Regions from separate parts of the Lysinibacillus sp. EB106-09-02-XG168 genome, predicted to be linked through region 3. Evidence: riboswitches for the same ligand, from Rfam matches in the RefSeq annotation. Region 3 holds a riboswitch; each other region holds the start of a gene.
The links. Region 3 has a riboswitch for cobalamin ahead of AC3WSO_RS10880 (ribonucleoside-diphosphate reductase subunit alpha). Riboswitches for the same ligand answer to the same signal wherever they lie in the genome.
Positions count from the first base shown of each region.

Region 1: it holds a riboswitch for cobalamin, as region 3 does, so the genes downstream of both, nikA (nickel ABC transporter substrate-binding protein) here and AC3WSO_RS10880 (ribonucleoside-diphosphate reductase subunit alpha) in region 3, are expected to answer to the same signal.
Region 2: it holds a riboswitch for cobalamin, as region 3 does, so the genes downstream of both, AC3WSO_RS11655 (hypothetical protein) here and AC3WSO_RS10880 (ribonucleoside-diphosphate reductase subunit alpha) in region 3, are expected to answer to the same signal.
Region 4: it holds a riboswitch for cobalamin, as region 3 does, so the genes downstream of both, AC3WSO_RS15340 ((2Fe-2S) ferredoxin domain-containing protein) here and AC3WSO_RS10880 (ribonucleoside-diphosphate reductase subunit alpha) in region 3, are expected to answer to the same signal.

Region 1 covers NZ_JBYTDN010000003.1:1,782,435-1,790,112, forward strand. Annotated here, with positions in the region: gene AC3WSO_RS09385 (cytochrome c biogenesis CcdA family protein) at 1-602, shown strand, start outside; gene AC3WSO_RS09390 (response regulator) at 655-1,023, shown strand; gene AC3WSO_RS09395 (CcdC family protein) at 1,046-1,543, shown strand; gene AC3WSO_RS09400 (DUF2621 domain-containing protein) at 1,816-2,244, opposite strand; gene AC3WSO_RS09405 (DUF1659 domain-containing protein) at 2,368-2,583, shown strand; gene AC3WSO_RS09410 (DUF2922 domain-containing protein) at 2,596-2,820, shown strand; gene AC3WSO_RS09415 (YvrJ family protein) at 2,908-3,030, shown strand; gene AC3WSO_RS09420 (SCO family protein) at 3,135-3,743, shown strand; gene AC3WSO_RS09425 (DUF1572 family protein) at 3,905-4,441, shown strand; cobalamin riboswitch at 4,585-4,778, shown strand; gene nikA (nickel ABC transporter substrate-binding protein) at 4,980-6,587, shown strand; gene nikB (nickel ABC transporter permease) at 6,663-7,616, shown strand; gene AC3WSO_RS09440 (ABC transporter permease subunit) at 7,618-7,678, shown strand, end outside.
Region 2 covers NZ_JBYTDN010000003.1:2,193,733-2,201,410, reverse strand. Annotated here, with positions in the region: gene AC3WSO_RS11660 (GTP-binding protein) at 1-751, shown strand, start outside; gene AC3WSO_RS11655 (hypothetical protein) at 1,049-1,813, opposite strand; cobalamin riboswitch at 2,062-2,245, opposite strand; gene AC3WSO_RS11650 (hypothetical protein) at 2,396-2,782, opposite strand; gene AC3WSO_RS11645 (hypothetical protein) at 2,862-3,080, opposite strand; gene AC3WSO_RS11640 (hypothetical protein) at 3,434-3,886, shown strand; gene AC3WSO_RS11635 (Ig-like domain-containing protein) at 4,026-5,099, shown strand; gene AC3WSO_RS11630 (YhjD family protein) at 5,126-5,398, opposite strand; gene AC3WSO_RS11625 (WYL domain-containing protein) at 5,476-5,700, opposite strand; gene AC3WSO_RS11620 (HTH domain-containing protein) at 5,809-6,258, opposite strand; gene AC3WSO_RS11615 (hypothetical protein) at 6,360-6,500, shown strand; gene AC3WSO_RS11610 (hypothetical protein) at 6,695-6,877, shown strand; gene AC3WSO_RS11605 (hypothetical protein) at 6,933-7,118, opposite strand; gene AC3WSO_RS11600 (helix-turn-helix domain-containing protein) at 7,352-7,678, shown strand, end outside.
Region 3 covers NZ_JBYTDN010000003.1:2,065,243-2,072,920, forward strand. Annotated here, with positions in the region: gene AC3WSO_RS10840 (pyridoxal phosphate-dependent aminotransferase) at 1-628, shown strand, start outside; gene AC3WSO_RS10845 (histidine phosphatase family protein) at 838-1,452, shown strand; gene AC3WSO_RS10850 (bifunctional adenosylcobinamide kinase/adenosylcobinamide-phosphate guanylyltransferase) at 1,465-2,040, shown strand; gene cobS (adenosylcobinamide-GDP ribazoletransferase) at 2,081-2,857, shown strand; gene AC3WSO_RS10860 (histidine phosphatase family protein) at 2,830-3,429, shown strand; gene AC3WSO_RS10865 (bifunctional adenosylcobinamide kinase/adenosylcobinamide-phosphate guanylyltransferase) at 3,378-3,770, shown strand; gene AC3WSO_RS10870 (ECF transporter S component) at 3,980-4,474, shown strand; gene AC3WSO_RS10875 (hypothetical protein) at 4,471-5,160, shown strand; cobalamin riboswitch at 5,271-5,458, shown strand; gene AC3WSO_RS10880 (ribonucleoside-diphosphate reductase subunit alpha) at 5,621-7,678, shown strand, end outside.
Region 4 covers NZ_JBYTDN010000003.1:2,950,870-2,958,547, forward strand. Annotated here, with positions in the region: gene cobJ (precorrin-3B C(17)-methyltransferase) at 1-938, opposite strand, end outside; gene AC3WSO_RS15340 ((2Fe-2S) ferredoxin domain-containing protein) at 943-1,314, opposite strand; cobalamin riboswitch at 1,453-1,636, opposite strand; cobalamin riboswitch at 1,863-2,047, shown strand; gene AC3WSO_RS15345 (energy-coupling factor ABC transporter permease) at 2,195-2,941, shown strand; gene AC3WSO_RS15350 (energy-coupling factor ABC transporter substrate-binding protein) at 2,943-3,215, shown strand; gene cbiQ (cobalt ECF transporter T component CbiQ) at 3,219-3,989, shown strand; gene AC3WSO_RS15360 (energy-coupling factor ABC transporter ATP-binding protein) at 3,989-4,825, shown strand; gene AC3WSO_RS15365 (S8 family peptidase) at 5,087-7,678, shown strand, end outside.

The sequences.
Region 1 (7,678 bases), 280 kb from region 3:
TGACATTAGATGAGCTAAAAGCGGAACGAGGTATGATGCAAAAACGTGCTATTTTGCACACCCTCTTCTTTTTACTAGGATTTTCAATTATCTTTATTATGATTGGACTAGGGACATCGTTAGCGGCGGAGTTCTTCCTTAACTATCAAACATTATTACGTCAGGTTGGTGCTATCTTAATCGTAGTATTTGGTTTAATGATTGTGGGATTACTACAAATTGACTTTTTAATGAAGGATCGAAAATTCCAATTTAAAAACCGCCCATCTGGTTATTTGGGATCAGTATTTATCGGAATAGCCTTTGCGGCTGGTTGGACGCCGTGTACTGGCCCAATTTTAGCATCGATTATTGCTTTAGCTGGTGCAAATCCAAGCTCAGGTTTTAGCTATATGTTAGCTTATTTCTTAGGCTTTGCTATTCCGTTCTTCTTGTTATCTTTCTTTATAGCGCGGATGACTTGGATTCGTACACACAGCCAAAAAATTGTGAAAATCGGTGGCTATATTATGATTGCCGTTGGTGTCGTGTTATTCTTTGATGGATTAACGTATATAACACGCATTTTAGAGCCTATTTTCGGTGGATTTACAGGCTTCTAATCTGCTAAACTAAAGTGGCATACCATACCTTAACGTGGAGGGAGATGAACATGTGCCTACAGTTTTAGTAGTGGATGATACGCTCTTTATGCGTGTTGCAATAAGTAATATGTTTACTGAATGGGGTTATGAGGTAGTCGGTAAGGCAGCAAATGGTAAGGAAGCTGTGGCTATGTATCGTGAGTTACAACCAGATCTTGTAACGATGGATGTAACAATGCCCGTTATGACAGGTATTGCAGCAGTAAAAGAAATCATTCCTGAATTTCCAGATGCAAAAATAATTATGATTACAGCTTTAGGGCAACAAAAGTTAATTGTGGAAGCAATTGAAAGTGGAGCAAAGGATTTTATGACAAAGCCTTTCGAGCCAGAAAGATTAAAAGCTGTAGTTGATCAATTACTTGGACAAAATTGTTAATGACATTAGAGGAGGATTTTTTATGTTTAGCAATATCCCTTCTCACTATTATGTAATAGGTTCGACCATAATGGCCATTTTTATGGGTACCTTTGTCATGGTTATACGTATGCGAGCGTCTAAGAAACCGACAAATGAGAAGAAAATTATCATTCCACCTATAGCGATGTCTACAGGTGCGTTAATGTTTTTATTCGAACAATTTCGAGTGCCACCCATGCAAATTCTTGAAGCGGCAGCAGTCGGCATGGTATTCTCGACAATCTTAATTGCCACTTCTAAATTTGAAGTAAAAGGCCTAGATATTTATTTAAAACGTTCAAAAGCATTCGTTTTTATACTAATCGGACTGTTAGTGTTCCGTGTAGTTGCAAAAGTAATATTAAGTAACTCCATTGATATTGGTGAATTAGCTGGAATGTTTTGGATTCTAGCGTTCGCGATGTTACTTCCTTGGCGAATCGCAATGCTTATCCAGTTCATAAAAATCAAAAAAACAATTCCACTGAAGAATTATTAATGGAAGAGCTACACTAGAGATTTTATCTAGTGTAGTTTTTTTTATGCACCTGATGGATAGAGTAGTTCTAGCGACGGATAGAATCGTCAAAGATATGGATAAAAGGGCGAAAGCTGTGGATAGAATCTTCAAAGTGATGGATAGAAAACAGAGCGAAGGAAGAGTCGTCCAAGCGACGGATAGACTCCAAGAAAAACTTATAAAAAAGAATATGTGATAATTCTTTACTAAGGAAGGAAAAACGCTGCACAACGATTCTGTGCAGCGTATCATCAATCAAATAGATGTTCATATGGAGAAATGTCAATCTGCATTTCATCTAATTTCTTACGTAAAAATTTATGGTCGCGCTTAGGCGTTGCTTGAATATAGCCACGTATAATTAAATCATGGTTAATAGCAGATGCCTTTTCTTCTATTGCAAGTTCTCCAATTTTCCCTGCAATTTTTTCCTTTGCTACTTGTCTAAATAGCTCAGGTACAGGGCTTACAAGTTCATATAGAAGCTCTTTCTCAGGTTGTCCCCATAAATGAATAGTTTTATCTAAATAATACTCTTGCCAATCTAAATCAGATTTACCATCCTGCTTCGGTAAAGCCTTTAAAAATTTGCGGAACATGAAAAATCCGCCAATCGCCATAAGGGAAATAAGTACAACTACCCAAAATAAAATAAACCATAAAAACCAACCACTTAACAAATCGTTCACCTCTTTGCCTTCTCTCACTCTATTATAAAAGCTTACATAAAAAAATTCATCCTAAATGTCCCTTTTTTAGTAATAAGTCCGTATATATATTGTGAAAGAAAGGGGGTGACCTCCATGGCAAAAGTCAATTTCGTAGGTGCTACACTGCGCTTAAAGTATGTCGCTGGACACGATGCCCAGAACGAGCCTTTGTTCACAACAAAAACGTACCGTAATTTGAACAGCTCGCATACGGCAGAAGATTTAGTAGCTGTTGCAAAAGTCATTGCAAGTCTATCTTCACACGCACTAGACAGTATTGTAAAACAGGAAACAACAGATTTATCCTAAGGAGGGAAAGCTATGACACAAGTTCTAGAGCTGCAATTTGAAACAGCAGCAGGGAAAACGGCAACAATTGCAATTGATGCACCGAAGCCAAAGGTAACATCGGAAGAAATTCAAAAGGTAATGCAAACAATCATCGCTAAAAACGTTTTTGAAGGACAAGCTGGCGCTCTGGTTACAATGACTGGGGCTCGCATCGTTGATCGTCAAGTAACAGAAATTGATTTAGAAATCGAATAACTAAGAAATGGTCTTTGCAGCATGTACTGCAAGGACCATTTTCAGCAATAGTAGTCTTATTCATCTAGCTGCGAAGGAGGGACTAACATGGAACAATGGTTAAACATGATATCGGATATCGGTTTTCCTATTTTAGTGTCGTTTTATTTACTGCACCGAGTAGAAGTGAAATTAGATGCCATTCATGATGCGCTTGTTTCCTTAAAGTGAAATCGATTTCACAAAGATGTACGAAAGCTGTCACTTGAGTGTCCTTGTCAATAGTTACATCGTACGATAGGATGAGGATAGTGTAAGTGGGGAGCGTGTTAAAGATGAGAAATAAAATAATTGGGCTTGTTTTACTTTTTGCAGTAGCAACTGTACTGAGTGCGTGTGGAAATTCAAAGTTTAAAGCAGATTATAGTTTAGAATTACCAGATTTTGAACATGTCAATCAACGCGGAGAAAAAGTTTCATTAGAAAGTTTAAAAGGAAAACCGTGGATAGGTATGTATATTTTCACGAATTGTACTTCAATTTGTCCACCAATGTCTTTTAATATGACGCAAGTTCAAGAGAAGCTGAAGAAAAAAGGTGTGGAAGATTATAATATTGTTGCGTTTTCAGTTGATCCTGACGTTGATAAACCAGAAGTATTAGCTGATTATTTGAAAAAATATAATGTTCCAGATCAATCAAAATGGAATCTACTTACTGGTTATTCACAAAAATATATCGAGCAGTTCGCTGTAAAATCAACAAAAATAATCGTCAGAAATGATCCTAACAGCGACCAAGTCGTCCATGGGAATCAATTTTTCTTAGTTGATAAAGATGGCGTAATCGTAAAAATGTATTCGGGGTATGCAGAGAATCCAGAGGATGTCCCTATTGACACGATTGTATCAGATATAGAAACATATATTGATGAAAATTTATAATGGCTCGAAGGAAACCGTCTCAATTAATGAAGAGACGGTTTTTTTTGGTTTAAATTTAATCTTTTATACCTGTAGCCTTGTTATAGTGTAGAAGGAGGGGAAAGATTTTGTCTGATACAGAATATTATTAAAATAGTTGAAAAGGGACAGGGGGGTCAACAATGACGCTAGCGCGAATGTATTTAAATGTTGTCAAAACAAGATTTAGAAGTGTCAAAGAGCTAGGCGATAAAACACTCGACCAATTAGAAGAGGCCCAATTGCACTGGGCGTATAATGAAGATTCAAACAGTATCGCAGTGATTGTAAAACATATTAGTGGTAATATGATATCGAGATGGACTGACTTTCTAACGACAGATGGTGAGAAAGCAACGAGAAATCGTGATGATGAATTTACGGATAGCCTTCAGACAAAAGAAGAGGTTATGACAGTATGGGAAAAGGGCTGGCAAGTATTTTTAGATGCTTTACAAGGATTATCTGAAGCTGATTTAAATGGGTTTGTAACGATAAGGGGAGAGCAGCATTCCGTGATAGATGCGATTGAAAGACAAATGGCCCATTATTCACAACATGTCGGTCAAATCGTTTACATCGCTAAGCAAGTAAAGGGTTCTCAGTGGCAAACAATAAGTATTCCAAAGGGACAATCTCAGTTTTTTACAGAATCAATGTTAAAAAAACATCAACGATAGAAGTGTAGCCATCGCACTAGTATGTGGTGGCTTTTTTTTGTGGAATAAACATAAATATCTATGTTGAAAAATCTCAAAACTATATTATATTCAGAAAATAAAATTGACGTGTGTCTTTGCAGCGTGTTATGTTTAATACTAATTTAATATGTATCATTACAAGTTTGAGTGAAAAAACTTTTTCGCTTAATTTAAAGGAAAATGGGTGTAAATCCCATGCTGTCCCGCAGCTGTAAATGAGGAGTTTTGTTTCTAATACCACTGAGTAAGTACTTGGGAAGGTGAAGCAAAATGAAGATTCATAAGCCAGAATGCCTGCTTGTAGTAAGATTCATTGTAGATCTACGAAAGATAGGGAGATGGATGGAAGGCTTTTAATAATGAGTTTTTCTATCCCTATTCACGTGGAATAAGGATTTTTTTTTGCATTTTTCTAATCATAGTCATGAGATTACTTTGAGTTTCAAGTTAGTATTATGGTGGAGAAACATACATATATCAATTTTCTATCACCCAAGAATAGACAGGAGCAATCATAATGATATTTTTTAAAAAAATATTACCTTTCATTCTCATACTGATGTTAACCATTGTAGCAGGCTGTTCAAGCTCGGGTGAAAGTAATGGAAGTAAAACTTCTAACGAAGGAAAGGTGATAACAGTTGGCTGGCCGCTAGATATAGGGCCTTTAAATCCGCACACCTATTTACCAAACCAAATGACTGCGCAAGCAATGGTATATGAATCATTGGTAGAATATAACGATGACGGGACAATATCGCCGAAATTAGCGAAGAGCTGGGAAATTTCTGATGATAAAACAGCTTATCTATTTCATCTTAGACAAGATGTAAAATACTCTGATGGGACAGCATTTAATGCAGATAATGTTATTCGTAATTTTAATGCGGTTTTAGCAGATCGTGATACACACTCTTGGATGGGGATGGTGAATCATATTGTAGATGTTGTGAAAGAAGACGACTATACAATTCGTCTACAATTAGATGCGCCCTATTACCCTGTATTAAATGAACTGGCTTTTGTGCGACCATTTCGCTTTTTAGGGGATAACGGATTCCCTGAAGGAGATACAACTAATAAAGGTATTAATGCTCCGGTTGGAACAGGTCCATGGGTATTAACCGAATATAAAAAAGATCAATATGCAATTTTTAGCCGCAACGAACATTATTGGGGTGAAAAGCCACTAGTTGACAAAGTAAAAGTGAAAATTATTCCTGATTCAGAATCTATTTCACTGGCATTTGAAAATGAAGAATTAGACATAATTTATGGTCGAGGCATTATTAGCTTAGATAACTACACTTTCTTAAAAGACAGTGATCAATACAAAACGGCTGTATCTGAACCTTTATCTACACGAGCATTACTTTTTAATACACAATCTGGTCCTTTAGCAGAATTAAAAGTACGCCAGGCTATTCAATACGCAGTTAATAAAGAACAAATGGTTGAAAGTATTACCCATGGTACAGAAAAAGTTGCCAATAAACTGTTTTGGGGTGCTATTCCATACGCAGATATTGAGTTAAAACCAATACTATTTAATCCAAAAAAAGCCGAGCAGCTATTAGATGAAGCAGGTTGGACATTAAAAAATGGTGATAAAATCCGTTCTAAAAATGGGCAGCCTCTTCAATTAGATTTAATCTACATTGCAACAGATGCTATCCAAAAACCAATGGCAGAATTAATGCAAGGGGAATTAGCAAAAATAGGCGTCCAATTAAACCTTGAAGGCGCCGATGTAATGGTAGGGCTCCAAAAATTAATGGATAATCAAGTAGATATTAATTTCTGGCGCACAAACGGTCCACCAACAGACCCACACAGCTTCGCAAACGAGTCAGCAACACCGAATGCAAATGGTGTTTATGAAGCGAAATTAGGCCTAGATAACGCAGCGCAAATTGATGGCAAAATACATCAATTATTAATTGGTACAGATGAAGCGGAACGTGTGCAATTGTATAAAGATATTTTAACAATGTTCCATGACCAAGCATTATTCTATCCAATTTCATATGAAACGAATAACGTTATTTACCATAAACATATGAAAGATTTTAATCCCTGTGCATCTGAATACGATATCCCTTATGCTCAAATGGATTTAAAGTAAGAGAATGAGAAGAGAGTGGGTCTACTATGACTCCTCTCTTTTTGCACTATGAAGACTTGGGAAGTGATGAAAGAAATGTACGAATCAACTTGGCTTTTTTGTTTAAAACGAGTTATTACATTACCATTTGTTTTACTAGGGGTGTCAATAATGACCTTTTTATTTATTCGTTTTGTTCCAGTAGAGCCAGCGGAGGTCATACTTAGAATGTCAGGGGTCGCCCCGACAGCAGAAGCGATACAGGCGCTACGATCGGAATTAGGCACTGATCAACCATTGTCTATTCAATATTTTATATGGCTAAAAGGTGTGTTGCACTTCGATTTTGGTTCATCATTTGTGAGTAAATTACCCGTTGCTCAAGAAATAGTAGAAAAACTGCCGGCAACTTTTGAATTAGCCCTAGCTGCATTTGTATGTATGATTTGCTTTAGTATTCCACTAGGTATTATTAGTGCACTTTATAAAAATTCAATATTTGATAGGATTGTCGGCTTATTATCTATTATCAGTGTATCCATCCCAACTTTTTGGTTAGGTTTTTTTCTTTTATACTTATTCAGTTTGAAGCTAGGCATCTTCCCGACAAATGGTAAAGGGACTATTTTACATATGATTTTACCAGCAGTATCTTTGGCATTACCAACCACTGGATTGTTTGTTCAAGCAATTCGTACAAGTGTTATAGAAGAATTACAAAAAAAATATGTTCAGTATGCATTTTTACGGGGGTTAAAAAAATCTGTTATTCTCAGTCGACACGTCTTCAAAAATGCAGCTATTCCGTTGACGACGATGCTTGGCATGACACTTGGAAATTTATTAGGTGGGGCAGTTATTGTGGAGCAAGTATTTAGCTGGCCAGGTTTAGGTCGCTACTTAATAGAATCAATTATGAATAGGGATTATCCAGTTGTGCAATGTTATGTTCTAATAATTGCTATCATCTATGTTTTTGCTAATTTATGTACAGATATATTACATCGAGTTCTTGATCCTCAGCTAATGATAGTGAGGAGGAGAGAGTAGATTGATCAAATTACACAAAAGTTTAAATGGTAAACAATTAACTAGTATAACTCTTCTCACAT
Region 2 (7,678 bases), 130 kb from region 3:
TTCATTTAGCGAACCCCAGATTTTATATATGGAAACGATCGCCACAACGGTGACAGGCTATGGTCACTTTGAGCCATTAAAGCATTACGCAGAAGTCCATTTATTGATGGAGCCAAATACACGTGGCACGGGCAATACATTTGTCAATGCATGCCACGCGGATGATTTAACAGTTGGGCATCAACGACTCATTGAAAAACATTTATTCGAGCGCGATCATCATGGGCTGTTAACTGGTTTTCCAATAACAGATATTCGCTTCACACTCTTAACGGGACGCGCACATAATAAGCATACTGAAGGTGGCGATTTCCGTGAAGCAACATTCCGTGCATTACGGCAAGGGCTCGAACAAGCAGAAAATGTATTACTAGAGCCATACTACCGCTTTAAACTTAAAGCTTCTAGTGATTTCATCGGCCGCATGATGACCGACATTCAGCAAGCTGCGGGTACATTTGACGCACCAATCATAACTGAACATGATGCGATTGTAACCGGCCGGGCCCCTGTCTCAACATTTATGAGCTACAGTACTACCTTTGCCGCCTACACCAATGGGAAGGGCGTAATTTCCCTACAATTTGATGGCTACGATATATGTCACAATACAGAAGAAATTATCGCTCAAATCTGCTACGATAAGAACGCCGATCCCGACTATACATCCTCTAGTATTTTTTGCGCAAAAGGCAAGGGCTACTCCGTTCCATGGCACGAAGCACAAGCAGCAATGCATTGTATTGACTAAATTCATAAAAACAGGACATGATTTGTTAGATCCATGTCCTGTTTTCTTATGTTTCGTGGAGAGTTACTATGCTTTTTGGGTTATCTTGCTTCGCGTGGGTATTCCCTTTCCTTTCGCGGGTATTCGACCTGCTTCCGCAGGTATTCCCCTTCCTTTCGCGGGTATTTGCCTTCTCTCCGCGGGTAATCTTGCTTCGCGCGGGTATCTACCTATACGGACAACTCCATTCTATTAACTTGCAAGGAATATATCTTTCTCCTAAAGGCATTGAAATTCATCCCGCACATATTTAATTTACTAAGCTTGTATCGTTTTCTGACCCTGTCTATAAATAGGATATGAAGATTCCACCACAACGTAGCTATGGGAATGTGAAAAATCCATTAAAACCTTGCCAGGTCGACTTTTCAAAAGTTGTAAATTATCAATCAGTTCAAGCAATAGTTCATGACCATTTCCACGTGGGTGCCAATTTAAATGATGATCATTTAGTTCCTTCACAGCTTTTAGAAATTGAAGATACTCTCGCTCTATAAAATTGATCAGTTGTTTATTTTTATAAACTACTCGTGATAAATCTTCTAAATATACCTCATAAAAGCGCATCACTATCGAGCACAATAAATCATTGACCCGAGCAGCACTTAGTATTGGCTTAGGTGCTTGGGAAAGTCGCTCTAAATTTGGTTTTGCACGAGTCGAATCGATACGTGTAATTAAATGATAATGTTCGCCATTCACATCGTACACAATTGGATTTGTCGGCATATACATCATAAAATCATTTGTTTTTGTTTTAAGTTGGTCCGTAATATTCGCTTTTGCAAAAAGGTGGCCATTAAAACTTTCATTTTGAATCCAAATAATATCTTTGTTATATAAAATTTGTTCAAACAATCGTTCATTACTAATAAGATTGCTAGCTAATAATTGATCGACAAGGGATTCTACAACCATTCTTGTTGTAGCTTTCTTGGCAAGTTCAGTGCGTGGCTGCTTACAAATTTTCATTTCTACATATTGCGATTCCTGTGCTGTACTTACATGAATATTCGTCATCATTGCATCCTCTTTTCGTACATATTTTTCAAAACGGAAGTCTTCTTATACATAAAAAAAGGATTTCCTAAAACTAGAGGAAATCCTTCATTCTATCGTTTTCATTCATCACTTAATGTCAAATTATACCCAAGCATAAAAGAATCGCCTTGAAAGCGATTACCTTCTTTTATTTTGGGCATTTGACGTACGGTGACGAACAGAGCATTCTGTTTTGTCAACATGCCACCTCCTATTCCTCGTAGGGTTATGGTGTGTACTCATAATAGGCAGGTATCCTGACTCATGATCATCGCTACTTTTCCCCTTCCCGTCGCTAAACAGTGGTATACGAAAAGTCGCTCACATTTACAGTTGCGGGACAGTGTCGGATTTGCACCGACTTCCCTTTTAAGTAAATTGCACGCAATTTACACCTATTACTCCACGCTATTCAGTTGTAAAATTAGCCGTTTTAAAGATGTCGGAAACTGTAGAGTAAATATTCCTAACTGACTATCAAACTAAATTGTAATGTGTAGTTTACCTACTGTCAAGAAATTGAAAAACTGCAAATAAAAAAAGAGGGTGTTACCCCTCTAAATATTATAAAGAATCCTTATTCTTTTTATAATATTGATACATCATATCAACAAGTAGGTTCTGTAAATTTTCTCTGTTCTCTTCTACTTCCTTTATTTCTTCTTCTGTCGTAGCCACATTGTAAATAATTTCACCACGACTTACCCCATTTCTAGCTTTAATGTCGCCAACCTGATATATCTTTTTACTCACCACTGGCATTTCCACTAATCGAATGAAACTTTTAACGGTACGACCTGTTTCATTTTTAATCTCTCTCGCTAAGCTTTTAGCAACCATATTTAGTTTAGTTGAATTATCATATTGGTTAGGCGACTTATATTCAGCAGTATTAACTTCGCTTTTTTCTTCGTAAGTATAATCACATTTCCAATACGCCTTATCCTCCATTGCTATCACCTCTTACAACATTATTCGAGGTAAGACGGATATTACCTTTTAATATGTTCAAATAAATACAAAGTTCTTATTAGATTTTCCCCTGTCTTTTTAACATTTCATAAAATAATCTAGCAGCCTTGTCTATATTTAATTCTCCAATTCTAAAGTATGTGTAACCATCATTTTCAACTTTAACTACTTTTGAATTAGGAGGTGCAAATTTTAACGATGCTTCAATAAATTTCTTTTCAGAGTCAGTTAACTCAGCTTTATCGATTTCTGTTTCACGATAATTTTTATTTCTCATTAACATCCCTCATTCACTAAGTCTATGTTAATAAAGTTAAAGCAGTTTTTGCTAACCTTTTAACGTTTAACTCACCACATGTATAATAGATTGTCCCATCATCCATTTTGACTTTTCTCATGACTTGATTTCTTTTTATAGCCTCCTTCTCTAAAATATCTAATATTTTTTCGTTCGTTCATTCATCCATCCTTTCTTTATAGTTTTAAAAGTATCTAATCTATACTTATTTTCTTATGAATAAATTAAGTAAAAAACGAAAGAATAATTACCATTTTATGTATTATTTGTTTTTTATATGTACTTTTAAATCTAAGTTTCCTAAAATGGTAATATAGAGGGGGAATTTTTAAATGAAGAAATTATTTTACGTTGGAGCATTATCAACACTATTATTAACTGCATGTGGAGAAGAAGAGAAAGCTGCTCCTAAAGAAGAAACACCAGCTGCTGAAGAAAAAGATGCAACAGATAAAGTTACTGAAACTAAAGGTCTTTCACAAAATGAATTAAATGAAAAATTGAAAGCTGAAGCGATTAAATTAGATTTTGTAAAAGCAAATGGTGATGAAGTTGAAAAAAACACAAAGGTAACTATCAGTGGGAAAGTTACTAATATTGCTAGCGAAGGTACTGGAGGAACATTTACTGTTACAACAGCTGAAGGTGATGGTAAAGGCATGTACTCAGTAAACAATCTTTCTCTAAAAGATATTAGTATGGATTCTGAAGTAACTATTTATGGGACATACAATGGAAAAGATGATTTAGGATTCCCTGCAATTATTGCTACTATCATAGAATAATTATTTTAAGTCACTCAAATGAGTGGCTTTTTTTATTGAAAATAACCGATTTTTATTATGGTAAATTAGTCCCTTATTGTTTAAAGTTATCTTTGTAGTTTTTAGTATTGCTATATATAATTTAAAGGAGGATACATAAGTGAGTAAGTTATTGAAAAAAGGGTTTATTTATCTAGCATTTTTGTTAGTAGTACTTGTTAGTATAAGTGTTGGGAATGCATCTGCAGCTGAAGTAGTCGATTATGAAGAAGGGGTAACTAATTTAAATACTACTCTTGAGAATAGTGCTGTAGTTGGGGATAGTTTAAAAAAACCTGAAAAGGGTTGGAAGCGATATGATGATTCAAATCTTAAAATCGAGTATCTAGGTGATGTACACAAAACTCAAAATGATCAATATTATAACTCGGGATATTCATCTTATTTATTAAAACATCCATTTATTAACGAATTAAATGGAATTAAATTCAACTTTACTGGTACGAAATTTAGACTTATAGGACTTAAAAGTTCTGTGTACCGCTCTTCTAATATAGTTATAGAAATAGATGGAGTTACTGAACGTTTTAATCAAACTGGTTTTGTTGAAACTAAGAAGGCATTAGTATATGAAAAATCTGGATTAACTGATAAGCAACATTCCGTTTTTATTTATGCGGATGATAATACGTCAAAAGTTGGGACTGACAGTACTGTACGATATGATCTAGATGCTATAGATATAGATGGAGAGTTAACTAACATAGACTCTAGTGATTCTATTTCATTAGATAGAAATACATTAGAACTTTTGGAAGGTAGTTCAGAAAAATTAACTGCCACTGTAACACCAAATAGCGCAAATGTAATATGGTCATCAAGTGATGAATCAATTGCCACTGTAGACCCGAATGGTAATGTAACCGCTATTCGTGAAGGTCAAGCAATTATTACTGCTAAGGTCGAAAACACAGAACTAGTTGCGACTGCTACAGCTATCGTTAAAAAATTAAACAATGAATCATCGAATGCTATTCTAAGTATCACATTGGTGAACGGCATAACAAAAGAATATGATGTTACAAATACCGTTTTAAACAACTACTTAAATTGGTTTGATAGTGCTCAAGGCACATCAACATTTAAATTTTCAAAAACAATTTCACCTTATAAAAAAGTAACGGAATATATTGTTCATGATAAAATAGCTTCATTTGAAGTAAGAGAATATTAAACAAAAAAATGACCAGGTACTCACTTTCAATCGAGCGCCTGGTCTTTATTTTGGTGACTAATTAATAAATTTTCAACCTGCGTTTTTAGTGCCATATTAGCATATCGTAGAACTACATCATTGCCAGATGTAGCTACATGTACATCGCTAAAGTATTCATCTATTTTTTCCCATTTTACTACCTTAATTTTATCTTTGGCTAACAGCCTCTTAGAGTTGTAATAATCTTGTGTTATGTCCTTTAGAAGCTTTTCAAGGATTGGCAAGTAGACCTTACTCATTTTAAGATTTTCTATCACTTTGAAATCACGCTATAATGATTGAACTGCCATATCCAAAATTACAAAATTATGAAATAATTAACGCTGTTCAATATTCAACATACAACCTCTTGCTCCTTGTGGACGATTGGAACAACTGCCAATATACTATCAATCCTAAATGTACGTTTGGCTTGCCTCGTAAAACAATACGCCTGAAACGAATCACCAACAATCTTAATGATTTTGATTCGTCTTTTTGACACATTACCGTCCTTAGCCATGTACATCATATTTAAAAATTGGTTGCGCTGCATCGCTTTAATCAGTTGTTTTTTCATCATTCCACACCTCTCAACAAGAACATTCGTTTGTAATTTAGCAAGTGAAAATTAAGGAAATTAAAAAAATCCCAGGCTCAAAATTAATTGAGTACCTGGGCTTAAGTATTATTTATGTAAAACAAAATTAAGCATAATGATATTCACAGATATCTTTATTTCCATAGTTTTTTCTAGTAATTGATCTTCCTTAAAATCTATAAGTTCTTTTTCTTCTACATTAATAATTTTAGACAAGTTTTCAGTCGTTAACTCGTATTCAGTTAACAAAGTATTCAATATTACTTTTACCCTTTCTTTTGCATCAAAACCTTCAAAACCATAATTCAACATTGCTAATTTATTCTCTACATCTTCAAACTTTTGGTTTGTAATGTTATTTGAACCATTCATTAAATCTTCTACCTCATTTATGGTCATACCAAACATTTTCGAAAGTTGTTGGAACTTTAAATTAAATTTTTTAATTAACTTTTGAAATTGTTCTCTAAGGTAATCAGATTGATTTGATGGAGTGGATAGTAAAGATACTTCTATATTATCTTGAATTTCATCCATTATATTACACCTCTTTATATTTTTTACACAAAAACTTGTTTTATTATTACAATATTATATACTAAATATTGTAATAAATACATATTTCACGGAGGTAAAAAATGAAGAAATTATTTTCACTCGTTCTAACTTTATTGTTATTTATTGGATTTACGGCAATAAATAATGCACATGCCGAGGAATACTCTGAGGAGTTTCAAACAACAGTCAGTATCCCAGTCTACGAAGATGCTGATTCTTAGAGTATGAAGAGGAACCACAGTCTACAGAAATCGAAACTTCTGAAGATGCTTTAACAAGCGTTGCTCCACTTCTTGCTAAAAAGAAAGAAATTGCTAAAGTGAATTTTGGTGTTAATAAAAGCAATTTAATAAGTTATGAAGTGGTTATGAACAAAGGTTATAAATTTAAATCTTTTTCTGGAGCAATATCTACAATGGACTTAACAAGTGGTTTATCACAAGGTAGAAAAGATATTTCTGGACAAAGTGGATCAGTTCAAATCGCTAAACTTGACGGTCATTCATTCCGTTCAACATTAACTGGTGCTGTTACTACTTCAACAGATTATGGTTACAATCTTGGCGGAGCTAGTATAATGTGGGTTTATAAGAAATAATAAATTCAAAGGACTGAAACTATTGCTAAATGGCTCAGTCCTTTGAATTTTCTGCTTATTTACTCCGTCTTTGTTGAATCGTAATATACAATCCAATCAAACGATCAGTTGTCATTGCTCCACTTTGTAAATCCTTCAAATGTGAAGTTTGGATAATACCATCCTTTACAGCCAGTGCAATATAATTTTCTGCTTCTGTTTGCATAGTTGGTGAACCTGGATTCCAATTTGTATCCGTCACTTTATTTTCCTCCTTTTTGTCTTCCACAATTAATTGAACTTTTCCTTTGCTGTTACTTGGAACTATTACTTGTCCTTCTAACTTATAGCCTTTAGGCATCTTCCAAGTTGATTTAACTTCGAAATGAGGTCGGTCAATACTGCCTACCCAATCACCGCCCCATGTAATACCTAGCTTACGAGCGATAGCACCGATTCGATTTAAGATTGTTACATCATTAAAGGTTGATATTAATGAGTTTAGTTGAAAGAATTAAAACACTCTGTAAAGAAAAAAAGTTAACAATTGCTGAATTAGAGAGAAAAAATGGGATTTCCAATGGTCAAATTAGAAAATGGGATAATTCTACTCCTGGAATTGATAAACTAATTGCTATAGCAAATTACTTTGACGTTAGTATTGATTACATTCTTGGACGCTCTGAAAATAAAAGATGTGATAATTTAAAAGTTAATAATGAGAGTGATGCAGACAAAAAACTTCATGAGATATTAAACGAATTAGATGAAGAAGATAAAGAATTATTAATAGCATCATTAGAGAATTCGCTGCTATTAGCC
Region 3 (7,678 bases):
CGGTGCAAAGGTCAATTGTGAGCTTGTCATTGATGAGGCATTTATTGACTGGGTAGATGAAGCTTATTCATTAATCCAGTATGTGGCAGAAAACCCTCATTTGATTGTCGTTCGTTCGATGACAAAAATGTATGCGATTCCAGGATTACGCCTAGGCTATTTAGTGGCGAACCCGGTAGTTGTTAAGGAGCTAAAGTATATTCTACCGCATTGGAACTTGAATGCCTTTGCCCTCGTTATCGGGACAGGTTGTTTAGATGAACGCGCATACTGTGAGCAAGCCATTGCCTATGCTAAAGATCAACGACAGTCGCTCCAGAGCTATTTACAGGAACATGGTTGCCAGGTGACAAATAGTGTAACGAATTATGTATGTTTTTCATTACCGAAAAATCAGCAAGCAGATACATTTTTTACATATTGTTTATCAAAGGGTGTCGTACTGCGTCATACAAAAAACTTTATGGGCTTAAATGGCGAATGGTTCCGTATTGGGATTAAAGATATTGTAGCTATGACGTATTTACAGAATTGTTTGCAGGCGTGGTTTAACTTCACTCAGCAGAAGGCTACCACCTCTATAGATGGTGATATGAATGCTTCTGGTACAAAAGATATCTGTAGCTGACGCTTCGCTTTCGGTACAGAAAGCATTTGCTGAAATAGAGGAACTCAGTCTAAGAGCGCCACGTCCTGTGGTAACGACTGAGTGACCAACATCACGTTGGCCCAAAGCCTCCGGCGGATGTTACAGAATCGTAAAGGAATCCTTTGTGCTAGCACAAAGCCGATTTTGGGACGCAAATATGCCGAGGTATAATTGATTGCAAATAAGGAGTGAGAAAACTGACGACTTTTTATTTAGTAAGACATGGCGAAACGATGTGGAATAAAGAGCGACGGCTACAAGGATGGTTAGATTCGCCGTTATCTGAAAATGGTATTTTACATGCAGAAAAACTTCGTGATCATTTGAAAAATACTAATTTTACAGCGGCATATAGCAGTTCAAGTGGTCGTGCGAAGGAAACGATGCAAATTCTTCTAGCTGATCGACAGCTTCCAATCTATGATGAGGGTAATTTACGGGAGATTTTTTTAGGAGATTGGCAAGGAAAAAAAATCGAGGACATCGTGATTTCTCATCCGGATTATGAATTATATACTGATTATCCTGGACAATTCGTTGCAACCCATACGGAAAGCTTTGGTATGGTAACAGAACGAGCAATATTTACGTTAAAGAAAATAGCAGAAAAATATCCCGAAAATACTGTTTTGATTGTGTCACACGCTGTAACCATTAAGTGTATCATTAACGCTATTTTAGGCCGAAGTGTCGATCAGCTATGGACAGAGCCATATATTAATGGTACAAGTGTAACGATTATTGAACTTGTCGATCAACAATGGTTCGTTCATGAGATCGGTAACATTCAACATTTACAATAGGAGGGGAAACCATTGCCACTGATTTTCATTACTGGGGGAGTACGCAGTGGTAAATCCCACTTTGCTGAAAAAGCGGCTGTTACTCACTATCAAACAGAGTCTATGCAAGCACAGCGGCTTATATATATTGCTTCCGGCGTAGCGTTGGATCGTGAAATGGAGAAGCGGATCATTCGACATCAGGCAGACAGACAAGCGCAAAATATCGAGTGGCTGACGATAGAAGCACCTTATGAAATCGCAGATACTTTGCATAAACTGACTGATGGAGATGTCGTGTTATGGGACTGTGTTACGACGTGGTTAACAAATGCGTTTTACGAAGGGTTTGACACGGGAACTCCCTGTGTGGAACAACCTGGATGTTTAGAAAAGAAACTTGAGGTTTTAAAAGAGGCGGTAGAGACGTTACTTGAGAAAAGGGTGACGTTTTTTATTGTCTCAAACGAATTATTTGATGAGCCACCATATACGAACGAGGAAGTAGAGTTATACCGGCAAATGCTTGGGGAATTACATCAATGGTTCGTGTCTAAAGCAGATGAGGCGTATGAAATCAATTACGGTGTCGTAAAGAAATGGAAATAATGAATGATGGTTTGAAATTAAAAAGAAGGTAGGCAAGACGATGAAAAATATCTGGCATAGCATACAACTTGCGTTTCAATTTTTTACAGTTTTGCCAGTACATAAAGAAATTCCTTTAACGAAGGGAACGATTACAGGGATGTTCGCCTTTTTGCCATGGATAGGGGCACTCATGGGTACCGCAGTGGCTGCGGTGATTTATGGTTTAACGGAATGGACGGCAAGTAGCGAGGTCTTACTTGCCTTCGTGATTATCGGATTATTTGCCATATTTACTGGTGGACTACATTTAGACGGTTTTATTGATATGGGTGATGCTTATTTTTCCTATCGAGATCGTGAGAAGCGGCTTGAAATTTTAGATGATCCACGTGTTGGTGCATTTGGTGTGCTTTCAGTGCTATTTTTAGTGCTTGGTAAATTTGTCATACTTCACGAATTATTCGTACAGCAAAAGTTTGAACTGTGGATGCTTCTATTTATTCCGTTATGTACACGAGTAGGTATGAGCTTTTATTTTATGTCGCTTAATTGCTCAAAGGAAAAGGGGCTTGCCTACTTTTTTAAAACACATATTAAGCCGGGTTTACTAATCTGCTTTATGCTTTTAACATTAGTTGTAGCATACAGTAGCTTGTTGTTTGTAACGGGCTTCACAATTGTTCCGTTCGTGTTGATGGCAGTACTAGCGATTGCTTTTTTAATCTTTCGGCAATTTACAGTGCGTAACTTTGGCGGTGTTTCTGGGGATTTACTCGGTGCATCAATTGAAGGAATGGAGGTTGTACTGTGGGTGACGTTGTTACTGTGCGCTTAATGAGACATGCACCAACAAAGGAAAATTTAGAGAAGCGTTATATCGGTTGGACAGATTCTTCATTAGCTGATGCATCTTTACTCTCTATTGTAAATCAAGAGGCTACGAAGGTGTATGGGAGTGATTTACTACGCTGTAGGGAAACAGCTGCCCGTTATTTTCCGAATGCAACTTATGTGTCTGATCGAAGATTTCGAGAGTCGAATTTCGGAGAATTTGAAGGGCTCACATATGAAGACTTACAATCCGATCGTCGTTATTGTGCATGGTTAGATGATCCTGTACAGTATCCACCTCCAAGGGGAGAAGGCTTTGATATGTTTTGTGCACGTGTTTTGGAAGGGTTCGCTGCATTACCAAAAGGGGAAGATGTGTATCATCTCGTTGTCCATGGCGGGGTTATTCGAGCGCTACTCGTAGCCTTTGCTCCAACTGAGCAATCTTTTTGGTCCTATCAAACACCGCATGATAAAATGTTTTCTTTAACGTTTACAAGAAGTGCTTGGGAGGAGGGAGCAAGATGCATGTCTTTATCGGAGGAGCCTATAGTGGAAAAACCGACTATGTTATGAAATTACTTGCAGGTCAAAACGTTGAGCTAGTGGATGGCACGCTACCAGATGGCTCTCCTACTTGTGATGTACTAGTTATAAAAAATATAGAGAAATGGCTCGTAACACAAGATCTTGAGGAGGATGAACCTCTTGTCAGTACTATTTTGAGGAGACTAAAGACCCTTGAAGAAAATTGTGCCTTGTATATAATAGTGACCGATATGGGGCGTGGCGTTGTGCCGATGGACAAACAGGCACGATTATTACGTGATACATGTGGGCGTTTGTACCAAGCTTTATTTGCAGAAGCCGAACAAGTCGTCCGCATTTGGTACGGTATTGGGGAACAAATTAAATGATTTAGTGTCTTGAAGAATTTATATGGCTCTTCAAAAAGGGTAGGGATGACGTTTATTGAAGTGAAGGCTGGACGCCCCCAGAAAGCTTTGCTCTGTGCGAAAGCGAAGCGTCAGCGGCAATTTTAACTGTGCGACAGCAACAACAAAGCGCCCAACCGGAACGGAAATCAACCTACGTTATAAGGACGAGCCAAGAAAGAGGAAATGGGATGGATCGACAAAAATTGATGAAATTGACGCTCACTGCCATGGTAGCTGCAATTTGTGCAGTAGGTGCAGTCATTAAAATTCCAACATTTATTACAACTGCTGCGCTTGACTCTGCACCGGCATTTTTAAGCGTTGTATTTTTATCGCCAGTATTAGCTGGTACTGCGGGAGTCATTGGGCATTTTATTTCAGCCTTAACTACTGGCTTCCCTTTTGGACCACTACATATAATTATTGCTGTGGAAATGTTTATCGTTGTATGGATCTTTGGGGTTATGCATAAAAAAGAAATGCATTTCTGGAAATGGCCTGTGGCACTTATTTTAAATGGTGTCGTGGCACCTATACCATTTTACTTTATTATTAGTCCGGCATTTTACTGGACGTCATTGACTAGTCTTCCAGTGGCAACACTCATTAATCTAGTGATCGTTGCGGTGGCGATGCCAGTTCTGTCGAAGGTGTTTGTGCGTAAGGAAGGTCGAGTACATTGAGAAATGCAATAAAAATAGGTGAGCTCATTGCGACAACCGATAATGCCGCTGCAATTGGCGAAAAGCTACAAGATGTTGTGTCTGCTCCAGATCAGCTTACGGCATACTTTACTGCACGTGTTACATTTTTAGAGCAACTTGCTGCAAATGCTTTACCAAGGCATATTTTACTTGCCAATTTTTCAGGGGATGCTGCATGGTCTCGTTATGTTGTAGGCATTCAGCAGGTTTTTGATGAGGCTGGTCTTTTTTGTCCGCAAATAGACGGTAGTTCAGAGACTAATATGCCAACTTTACAATCAGGTTTGTCAATAACGATGCTTGGAGAGCAGCAGAAACGTACAGCAACTAAGTATAAGTATGAGCAGCTATGTTGGTACACATATGGCATGCCGCTTGTAGGCAATGAAATCCTTGCACAGCCTGAAGATGTCGCACAGCTTGAATCTATTTTTCAAGCGTGGAAAGAGGGAATCGTACAGCAAGTATGGCCAGTAGGATCAAAAGGTCTACAAGCAGAGTTTAACCGACTTTTTGGTGAGCAACAGGTCAAAAGTTCATTAGATGTTGAGAAAACGGCTGGTCCATGTGCAGTAGTTTTGCTAGGAATAGATCCAGAAAAAGAGCAGCAAGTACAAAAATATTTTCCTAGAAATTTTGAAAAACTACGTAAAACTGCATTGTAATCGGGCTTGCTTCGAGAAAAAATAACACTTTGAAAAATTCAAGGGGCAAAACGCCTATTGCAACTATAAACACTATATGTTAGATTTGTTTAGGAGTTAAAACACAATATATAGTATTTTGGACGAGCGGTACCAAATATGGTTTAAAAGGGAATTCGGAAAAGAGTCATCTTAGGCCGAAGCTGTCCCCGCAACTGTAAGTGCTGACAAATGATGAATAGGCCACTGTAAAGAACGGGAAGGCCATCATTTGGAGGAAGCATGAGCCAGGAGACCTGCCGATTTGTTCAAGACAGCAACACATTCTTCGGGGATTGAGAAGTGGAGGCGAGAGATTTGTCCACTTCTTAGTGTGCATGTCCTTCATTTCCATTTCCGATTTTACTGCGATTACGTAACCGATAAATGTTGCGTGATCGCTTTTTGTGTTGCTGGAGAAAGAAAGGGAGAGAATGTATACATGACAATTCAAATCGAACAGCAAATTGCTAAGCTCAAGAAAAGTTATACGGAGGATGAACTCGAAAGTTTTGTAAGATTATCGGATCGATGGCTACGAAAAAACGACAATGCAACATTTGAAGCATGGGCGGATGCGATGATTTTACAAACGCTTAGCCTAATTGATGAGGAGGAGCCATTCTGGACATTTGTCGCTGCTCAAATTTATTTAGAAAAATTGTATGATCAATTTGCAATGCGCCGTGGCGTTTCAGTGCAAGATGTTTATAAAGGTTTCCCGGAACAATTAGCACGCTATACAGAAGCTGGTTTGTATCATGAATGTTTAACAACAAAATATAGTGAGCAGGATCTTCAAGAACTCGCTTCCTATTTAGAATCAAGTCGAGATGAATTGTTTACGTATATTGGCTTAAAAACATTAATGGACCGCTATGTTGTTCGCGATTACACGAAAACACCAGTGGAGCTACCACAGGAACGATGGATGGTCATTGCGATGACCCTGATGCAAGATGAAACTGAAAATCGTTTAGAAAAAGTACGTGAATCTTACTGGGCAATGAGTAATTTATATATGACTGTGGCAACACCTACATTATCAAATGCAGGTAAAACACATGGACAGCTATCTAGTTGCTTTATCGATACAGTAGATGATAGTTTACAAAGTATTTATGACACGAATACAGATGTCGCTACATTATCGAAGTACGGCGGTGGTATTGGTGTTTATATGGGTAAAATTCGTAGCCGTGGCTCATCAATCAAAGGCTTTAAAGGTGCATCTAGTGGTGTTTTACCATGGATTAAACAGCTTAACAATACGGCGGTTTCAGTCGATCAGCTAGGTCAGCGACAAGGAGCTATTGCTGTCTATTTAGATGTTTGGCACAAAGACGTCTTTACGTTTTTAGATTTACGCTTAAACAATGGGGATGAACGTCTGCGTGCCCATGATATTTTCACAGGGCTATGCTTACCGGATATATTTATGGAAACGGTTGAAGAGCGCGGGGAATGGCATTTATTTGACCCACATGAAGTAAGAGAAGTTATGGGCTTTTCACTAGAAGATTTCTACGATGAGAAAAAGGGTGATGGCACTTTCCGTGCTAAATATGCAGAATGTATTGCGAATCCATTATTAAGTCGTGAAGTCGTGCCAGCGATTGATATTATGAAGCGTATTATGCGCTCGCAGCTTGAAACAGGTGTGCCGTTTATGTTCTATCGAGATGAAGTAAATCGCATGAATCCGAATAAGCATGAGGGAATGATTTATAGCTCGAACCTGTGCACGGAAATTTTCCAAAATATGTCGGCAACTGAATTCGAGTCTATCACTCTAGAAGATGATGTCATCGTAACACGTCGCAAGCCTGGCGATTTCGTTGTATGTAACCTATCATCTATTAATCTAGGTAGAGCTGTACCGGCTGGTGTTTTAGAACGATTAATCCCGGTTCAAGTACGTATGTTAGATAATGTTATTGCCTTAAATACAATTCCAGTAAAACAAGCAGAGCGTACGAACTTACGCTACCGTGGCATTGGACTTGGAACATTTGGCTGGCATCATTTATTAGCTTTGAAAGAAATTCAATGGGAGTCTGAGGAAGCTGTAGAATTTGCAGACAAGCTTTATGAGGAAATTGCGTATTTAACGATTCGCGCTTCTAACAATTTAGCATGTGAAAAAGGAGCCTACCCATTATTTGAAGGCTCGGATTGGCATACTGGTGCGTATTTTGATAAACGTGGCTACGACAGTCATAAATGGAATGAGTTACGCGCTGCGGTTGCTGAAAAAGGAATGCGTAACGGCTATGTTATGGCGGTTGCACCGAACTCATCAACATCCATTTTAGCGGGTAGTACGGCTACGATTGATCCTATTTTCCAAAAGAGTTATTCAGAAGAGAAGAAGGATTACAAAATTCCAGTAACAGTACCAGATCTATCACCTGTGACAACTTGGTATTATAAATCTGCTTATTTCATCGATCAAAATTGGACAATCAAGCAAAATGCTGCTCGAGCACGTCATATCGAC
Region 4 (7,678 bases), 890 kb from region 3:
AGCGATGACTTTTTAGGCTTTGGTTGTGGTGTTATAGCTAAACTGGGCTTTATACGATTGGCATTCGGATCGGTTGCAAAATCATTTCGCGCTGCCCCAGTTTCTTGATTCATTGCCCATGGTTCATTTTCTTCCTTCAGTCGTTGATGTGGTCGTAACGGTTGTTTTTCTTCTCCAAGTGTATATTTACGCTGATAACCACGTGGTGTAATCATTTTATTGTCATAGAAAAATGTTGTTGAATTCCCGATAATAACTGTTGTTAACATGCCGATATCATGTTCAAGCATTTCTGCTAAAGTCGTCATCGTAATTTCCTGACGGTCACGATACGCGCTTTTCACAAGTCCAACTGGTGTATCTGGCGAACGATATTCTAATAAAATTCGTTGAGCCTCTACGATTTGTCTCGTACGTCGTCCACTTTTAGGGTTATAAAGTGCAATAACAAAATCTGCCATTGCCGCTGCTTCTACCCGCTTAGCAATTAAATTCCAAGGTGTTAAATGATCACTTAAACTAATGGTACAAGCGTCGTGCATAATAGGAGCACCTAGTAAACTTGCACACGAATTAATAGCAGAAATACCTGGAACAATTTCTACTTCGATACCAGTGGCTTCTGTCCAGCCTAGCTCGATTAATACTTCATAGACTAATCCTGCCATCCCATAAACACCGGCATCACCGCTAGAAATAACCGATACGATACTTCCAGCCTCTGCTTGACGTACCGCTTCCTGTGCACGTGAAACTTCCTCTGTCATACCAGTACTAATAATCGACTTTGCACTAACTAAATCTTGAATAAGCTCAACATAGGTTTTATAACCAATAATCATATGACTTTGTTGTAGTGCCTCTACAGCACGAGTCGTAATATGTTTAAAGTCTCCAGGGCCAAAGCCAACTACGAAAATCTTACCTTTTTGCGCCATTTTGTTACCCCTCTTTCACTTTTTCAATACCTTTAATGGCTGTTGTTTGTGCTGTACGCTGTAAAGATCCTTCACGTAAAGTAAAGACATGCTCATTATGTAAAGATTCATGATTTAAATCTTGTACGAGTGCCTTCGCATGCTCTGTTGTCGGCACACGGTACCAATTTCCTTGAGGATATGCAATGACAACACAAGCATCCTTACACCTACCATTACAGCGAGTCCTTGTCGTATGTATTTCCTTATCAAGTTCCAGTACTTGTATTTCATCACGAATTGCCTGAGTAATGTCCTCAGCATCTTTTTTCATACAGCTACTACCATTGCAAATAAAAAGATGTGTTTTCATTCCCTCTAAATTCCAAGTTGTCATCGTTTTTCTCCCCTCATTTGCTTTTAGGAAAAAGAAAAACCTTTACTCTAGACGAAGAGTAAAGGTTTAGTAGAAGCCAAATAAAAACGAATATATACAGGTACTCGCTCTCGCTTCAACTTCTCCCTCCGAAAAGTTTGCATGCATCATCACATAAGCAGGTTTCCTGACTTAAGCTTCCTTTTACTTTCGCGCCTTCCTAGTTCTCACTAGTGGCATCCGCGATTTCATCAGCTATTACAGTAGCGGGGGCTGTATCGGATTCTCACCGATTTCCCTATTATCTTGAAAATATTCAAGCACTTATGGATGTTTTATATGAAATTATTATTTTTTATAAAATTAAAAACTGTTTCTATCATAGCTTATTTTTTTAAAATTTCAATATTTCTTTCTAAATTTGTGACATTTTCAGTAATTTTTTAATGAAAAATATGACATTCCTTTTCTGTTTATCTGAATTTTCGACATAGACACTCAATTAAAAATTTTTACTTGAAAAGTATAGCATTTATATGGAAAATTATGTTACACTTTGGCATGAAATCACAATTTCATCTTTTTTCGGTGTGAATTGTTCATCAATTCGCTTAAAAGGGAAGCCGGTTTAATTCCGGCGCGGTCCCGCCACTGTAATAGGGAGTTTTATAGATTATGCCACTGTCCAAGGGATGGGAAGGCCTATAAAACGTTGAGCTAAAGCCAGGAGACCTGCCGAAAAATATGTGATCGTTTGAACCTACGAGGATAGGTGTGCGGCTGAGCAAATTAGAATTTTATTTGCATTTTTAGCTATGCACTTTTCCACAATTGGAGAAGTGCTTTTTTGTTTTCGCATCGCATACTAATTCGAACTATTTTAATGTGAGGAGGAGAGGTTTTGAAATTCTCAGGTTGGAAGCTTAGTTATTTCTTATTAGCATTTTTATTCGTGCCAGATCGTGCATTTGCGATGCACATTATGGAGGGCTATTTGCCAATTGAATGGGCGATTTTTTGGTGGGTCTTATCCATTCCATTTATTATTTTAGGATTACGTTCTATTCGTAAAACCATTGATGAAAATCCTGAAACAAAAATGATTTTAGGTCTATCGGGTGCCTTTGCCTTTGTGCTATCAGCTTTAAAAATCCCTTCTGTAACAGGAAGTTGTTCACATCCGACAGGAGTTGGCCTTGGAACAGTTCTTTTTGGACCATTAGTGATGAGTGTTATCGGGACAATCGTATTATTATTTCAATCTCTACTTTTAGCACACGGCGGGCTGACAACTTTAGGTGCTAATGCCTTTTCTATGGCAATTGCTGGTCCTATTATTGCTTATTACGTTTTCCATGGCTCTCAAAAAATGGGACTATCTTTTTCCATCGCCGTCTTTTTAGCAGCAATGCTTGGTGACTTAGGTACATATATTGTCACTTCTGTACAATTAGCTCTTGCCTTCCCTTCTGAGGTTGGAGGCTTTATGGCTTCATTCACAAAGTTTGCTAGCATTTTTGCGTTCACGCAAATTCCTCTTGCTGTTAGTGAAGGTATTTTAACAGTGATCGTTATGAATTTCTTGAAAAAATACAATGTGAGTGAATTAAAAGCTTTACGCGTTTTCTCGGCAAAGGAGGCTCACTAACATGAAAAAAAATTTACTGCTATTAGCAATTGTTGTGTTGTTAGCAATCATACCCCTCTTCATTCAAAAAGGCGCAGATTTTGAAGGTGCTGATGGCGAAGCGGAGGCAGCAATTGGTGAAATAGATGCTAACTACGAGCCTTGGTTTGAAAGCTTATGGGAGCCACCAAGTGGTGAAATAGAAAGCTTATTATTCGCACTCCAAGCTGCTATTGGCGCCGGATTTATTGGCTATTTCATCGGCTTAATGCGCGGTAAACATAAAGAGGGTTAAGCGATGTTACTCATTGATAAGTATGCTTATATGAATAAACTAGCGTCTGTTCATCCGCTAGAAAAAATGACGTTTTCCCTTGGACTGCTTTTATTGTCGCTTATCATGAGAGATGAACGAATCTCACTCATTACTTTTATTGTGATGAGTGCTTTTATCATTTTAGGTGCGAAAATCCCAGCTAAATATTACGCAAAATTACTATTGCTACCCGGATTTTTTTTACTTTCGAGTCTAGCATCCATTTTAATTTCTATAGCGCCATCAACAAGCACGCTTCCTCCAATTATTTGGTCATTTTCTATTCATCATTGGAAAATATTTATTGGCAGTGCGAGCTTAGTGACAGCGCAACAACTTTTTTTCATCGTCCTTGGCAGTATAAGCTGTTTGTATTTTTTAATTCTTACGACATCAGTCCAGTCTATTTGTTATGTCCTGCGACAGTGGCGACTCCCTACCCTATTCGTAGAGCTAGTAGAACTAACGTATCGATTTATTTTTATCTTTTTAGATAGTATGCAAAAAATTCATCTTGCTCAGCAGGCTCGTCTAGGGTACAGCTCTCCTATGCAATGGCTTCGCTCGGTCTCTATACTGATTGCTGCTTTATTTGTCGAGATGTTCCAACGCAGTCGTGAGCTAAACAATGCGATGGAAGCGCGTGGTGGTGAAACTGTCTATTGGCAAGATGATATTATCTATAACAAGAAAAATTGGGTAGGTATTGCTGCTATTTTTATACTCCTCATCATTTATGGAGGTCTTTTCTGATGACTGATTTATACTTTGACTTAACACATTTATCCTACGCTTATGCAGATGGAACTCATGCCTTAACAGATATTACACTTCAAATTCCAAAGGGGAAAAAAATCGTTTTACTTGGTCATAATGGTGCTGGAAAATCAACGTTATTTCAGCATTTAAATGGTATTTTGAAGCCTACCTCTGGAAGTATATCCTTTTGTGGCAATGAACTGAACTATAGTAGAAAAGCATTAAAAGAATTACGCCAACAGGTTGGTATTGTTTTTCAGGATGCAGACAACCAGCTTTTTTCTGGCACAGTTAAGCAGGATATTGCATTTGGTCCTTTGAATCTTGGCTGGACAGCAGAAAAAATTGAAGAGAAAATTGCGTGGGCTGTCGCTCAAACCGAAGTCGATGCATTGCTAGATAAACCGATCCATTTTTTAAGTGTTGGACAGAAAAAACGTGTCGCGATGGCAGGAGTACTTGCAATGGAACCTTCCGTTTTATTATTAGATGAACCGACAGCTGGACTAGATAATTATTATAGCGCACAAGTTTTACAGTATTTAGCTACGCTAGAGAACGGTGAACGAACAATTTTACTAGCTACGCATGATATTCCATTAGCCTATGAATGGGCAGATCAAATAGTTGTGATGGAAGCTGGAAGAATTATTTATAATGGGGATCCAGTTGAAATGTTCTTCCAAGAGGACTTGCTTGAAAGAGCCCATCTTGAACGCCCATGGGTCTTTGAAATAGCCATTGCCTTACAAAAGAAAAATTTATTTGAGAAAAATATTAAAATGCCTCGTTCGAAGAAAGATTTACACAGATTTATTGAGCAGCTTTAAGACAATTTGTCCATAGTTGGTACTCTTCCATTGTGGTTGAATCCCACTACTACTCCAATCTCACAAATCGAGTAAATTTTACCCTTGGTCCTGGGAGGATTTTCGACCTCCCTTCTACATATTTTTATAACGGCTTTGAATATGGTAAAATATAGAATGGTTCTTTTGGAAAAATATATACTTATTACGAAACTTTTCTATCACTCATACGTAATAGTATAGATGTCACAAATATTTGGAACACTCAAGGAGGGAAAACAGTTGAAAAACTGGAAGAAAAAATCAGTTGCTTTAGTAGCATCTGCAGCACTAATGGTTCCTGCTACTTCTGCCTTTGCAGAAGCACCGCAAAAAACAGCAAAGAATCAAGAGTTAGTGAAAGTAGCTAGCAATAAGGATCAATCATCTAAGAATCAAAAAGAATGGGTTAGTCAGGATACTATTATCGTCAAACATTCCGGTCTTGATAAGAATGTGCACAAAAAAATTGGCGCAAAAGTGATTCGCTCTATTCCTTCATTAGGATACGATGTTATCCAAATTAACAAGGGAACAAATTTAGAAAAAGCAGTTTCATATTATGCGAAGCAAAAAGGGGTTAAAAGTGTATCTCCAAGCTATGTGTATCATTCCTTTGGTACAGAAGTAGATCCAAAGAAACAGGATATGTACCATTTGAGTTTACTTCAAATTGATAAAGCACTAGAATTAGCAGGCAAAAATGATGTAAAAGTAGCCGTTATCGATTCTGGTGTAGATTTTAAACATCCCGATTTAAAATCTCAAGTGCTCCCACCATATAATGCTGCAGCACCAGCCAATACTTCTTATCCTGGTGATCATGGAACGCATGTAGCAGGAATTATTGGCGCTGCAAAAGATAATGGTATTGGAGGACATGGGATTAATCCAAATGCCAAGCTTCTTCCAATCGATGTATTCAACGGAAAAGATGGTGCTAATGATTTCGTCATTGCACAAGGAATCCTTTACGCGATTGAGCAAGGCGCTGATGTTATCAATATGAGCCTTGGCGGTTATGGTGAATCTCCATTAATGAAGGAAGCCGTTCAGAAAGCAATCGATAAAGGCGTTACCATTGTAGCTGCTGCTGGAAATGAATCGACAGATAATTACTCCTTCCCTGCTTCTTACGAAGGCGTTATTAGTGTAGGTTCAACAAATGAAAGAAACAAACTATCAAGCTATTCAAATTATGGTCCATCAGTTGACCTAGTTGCTCCAGGTGAAGAAGTATACAGTACAGTTCATGATGAGAAAAAAGGAGCATCATTTGTAAAATTTAGTGGAACATCGATGGCATCTCCTGTTGTTGCAGGTGTGGCATCCCTACTAAAATCAAAATATCCAGATTTAAAGCCACATGAAATAGAAGCTATTCTCGAAATGACCGCAAAGGATTTAGGTGATAAGGGCTTTGATCTTACTTATGGTCATGGTCTTGTAGATCCTGTAAAAGCATTACAGTTTAATATTAAAAATCTACCAAAACAGTATTCAGAAACAAAAGAAGAGCGTATGAAAAACGCAAAAGCTCTTAAAAAAGATACACTTAATACTGAAAAAGGTGAATTCAAGCAACCAGACGAAAAGAAATGGTACAAGGTTGATTTAGAAGCAAATGAACATGCTCAATTGACATTAAAAGGTGCAAACAAATACGATTATGCATTTGATTTATACTTCTACCCTGAAGGAAGCACCGAAGAGGTAGAACCAATTAACGTTAATGATGTTCGGGTAGGTAAGCAAGAAGGATACCTATATAAAGCAGATCAAAAGGGAACTCTTCTTATTGGAGTTAAAGATCATAATGGCAGCTATAGCTCAAAGGGCGAGTCTAACTACGTCTTCACAGCTCAAACAACTAAAAAATTACCAGTTGATCCATTAGATATGGAACATATGGAGAAGATTCAAAAATTCCCATTCAGTACTGCGGGAAAAAACTATACCCTACTCTCTGAAGATCACCTAGGTGATAAAGATTATTTTACATTTTCAGTGAATGAACCAACGACACTGAAATTTGATTTAACTGGTACTCCAGGTGTTACTGCTTCCATGGAGCTTTATCTAAAAGAAGACTTAGTTAATGTGCCGACAGAGGAAGACGATGCTGAAGGTTTATATGAGGCATATCCAATCCGAGCATCATATGGTGCGGATAAAGGCGATGGCCTAAGCTTGGTTATCGATGCTATGCCTGAAGAAGAGTATGTAATTAGCGTTTCTAATGTAAACAGTACCAATTTTTCACTTGATATGTTCTTTAGCGGCGGTATTGAAACTGAGCAAACTGTTAGTGAATCAATCATTCCTTACACATTAAAAGGTGAAGTCATTAGCCTTCCTAAAGACGAAGACGGTCTTCCATTAAACGAAGGAATGCTAGAAAATAACAATGTCCAAACGGATATTTTACCTTTAACTGAATATAAAGCTAAAAAACGTAATCAATTAAATGATTTTATGAACATATTCATGAATCCAGATGCTATGGGACAACCAGAAGACGTTGACCAAATTATGAACCAAGCGATTCGTTTTGATATTGGTCAAGATCAAAAAGCTTACTTCCAAACAGAAGACGATCAAGATTACTTCACATTTACAACTAAAGAAGATGCCGTTTACGGTTTCAAAATTCAAAAAGGTATGAACCAATCACCAGCTGGTACTATATTTGAATATGATGAGGAAGCAAATGAATTAATCCCAGTTACTTCATTAAGTAATGATATGGGATTACTCAGTCTACTTTTTGGATCAACAAGTGATCCAAACGATGCTAAAACAGTTGCATTGAAAAAGGACAAAACATATGTTGTA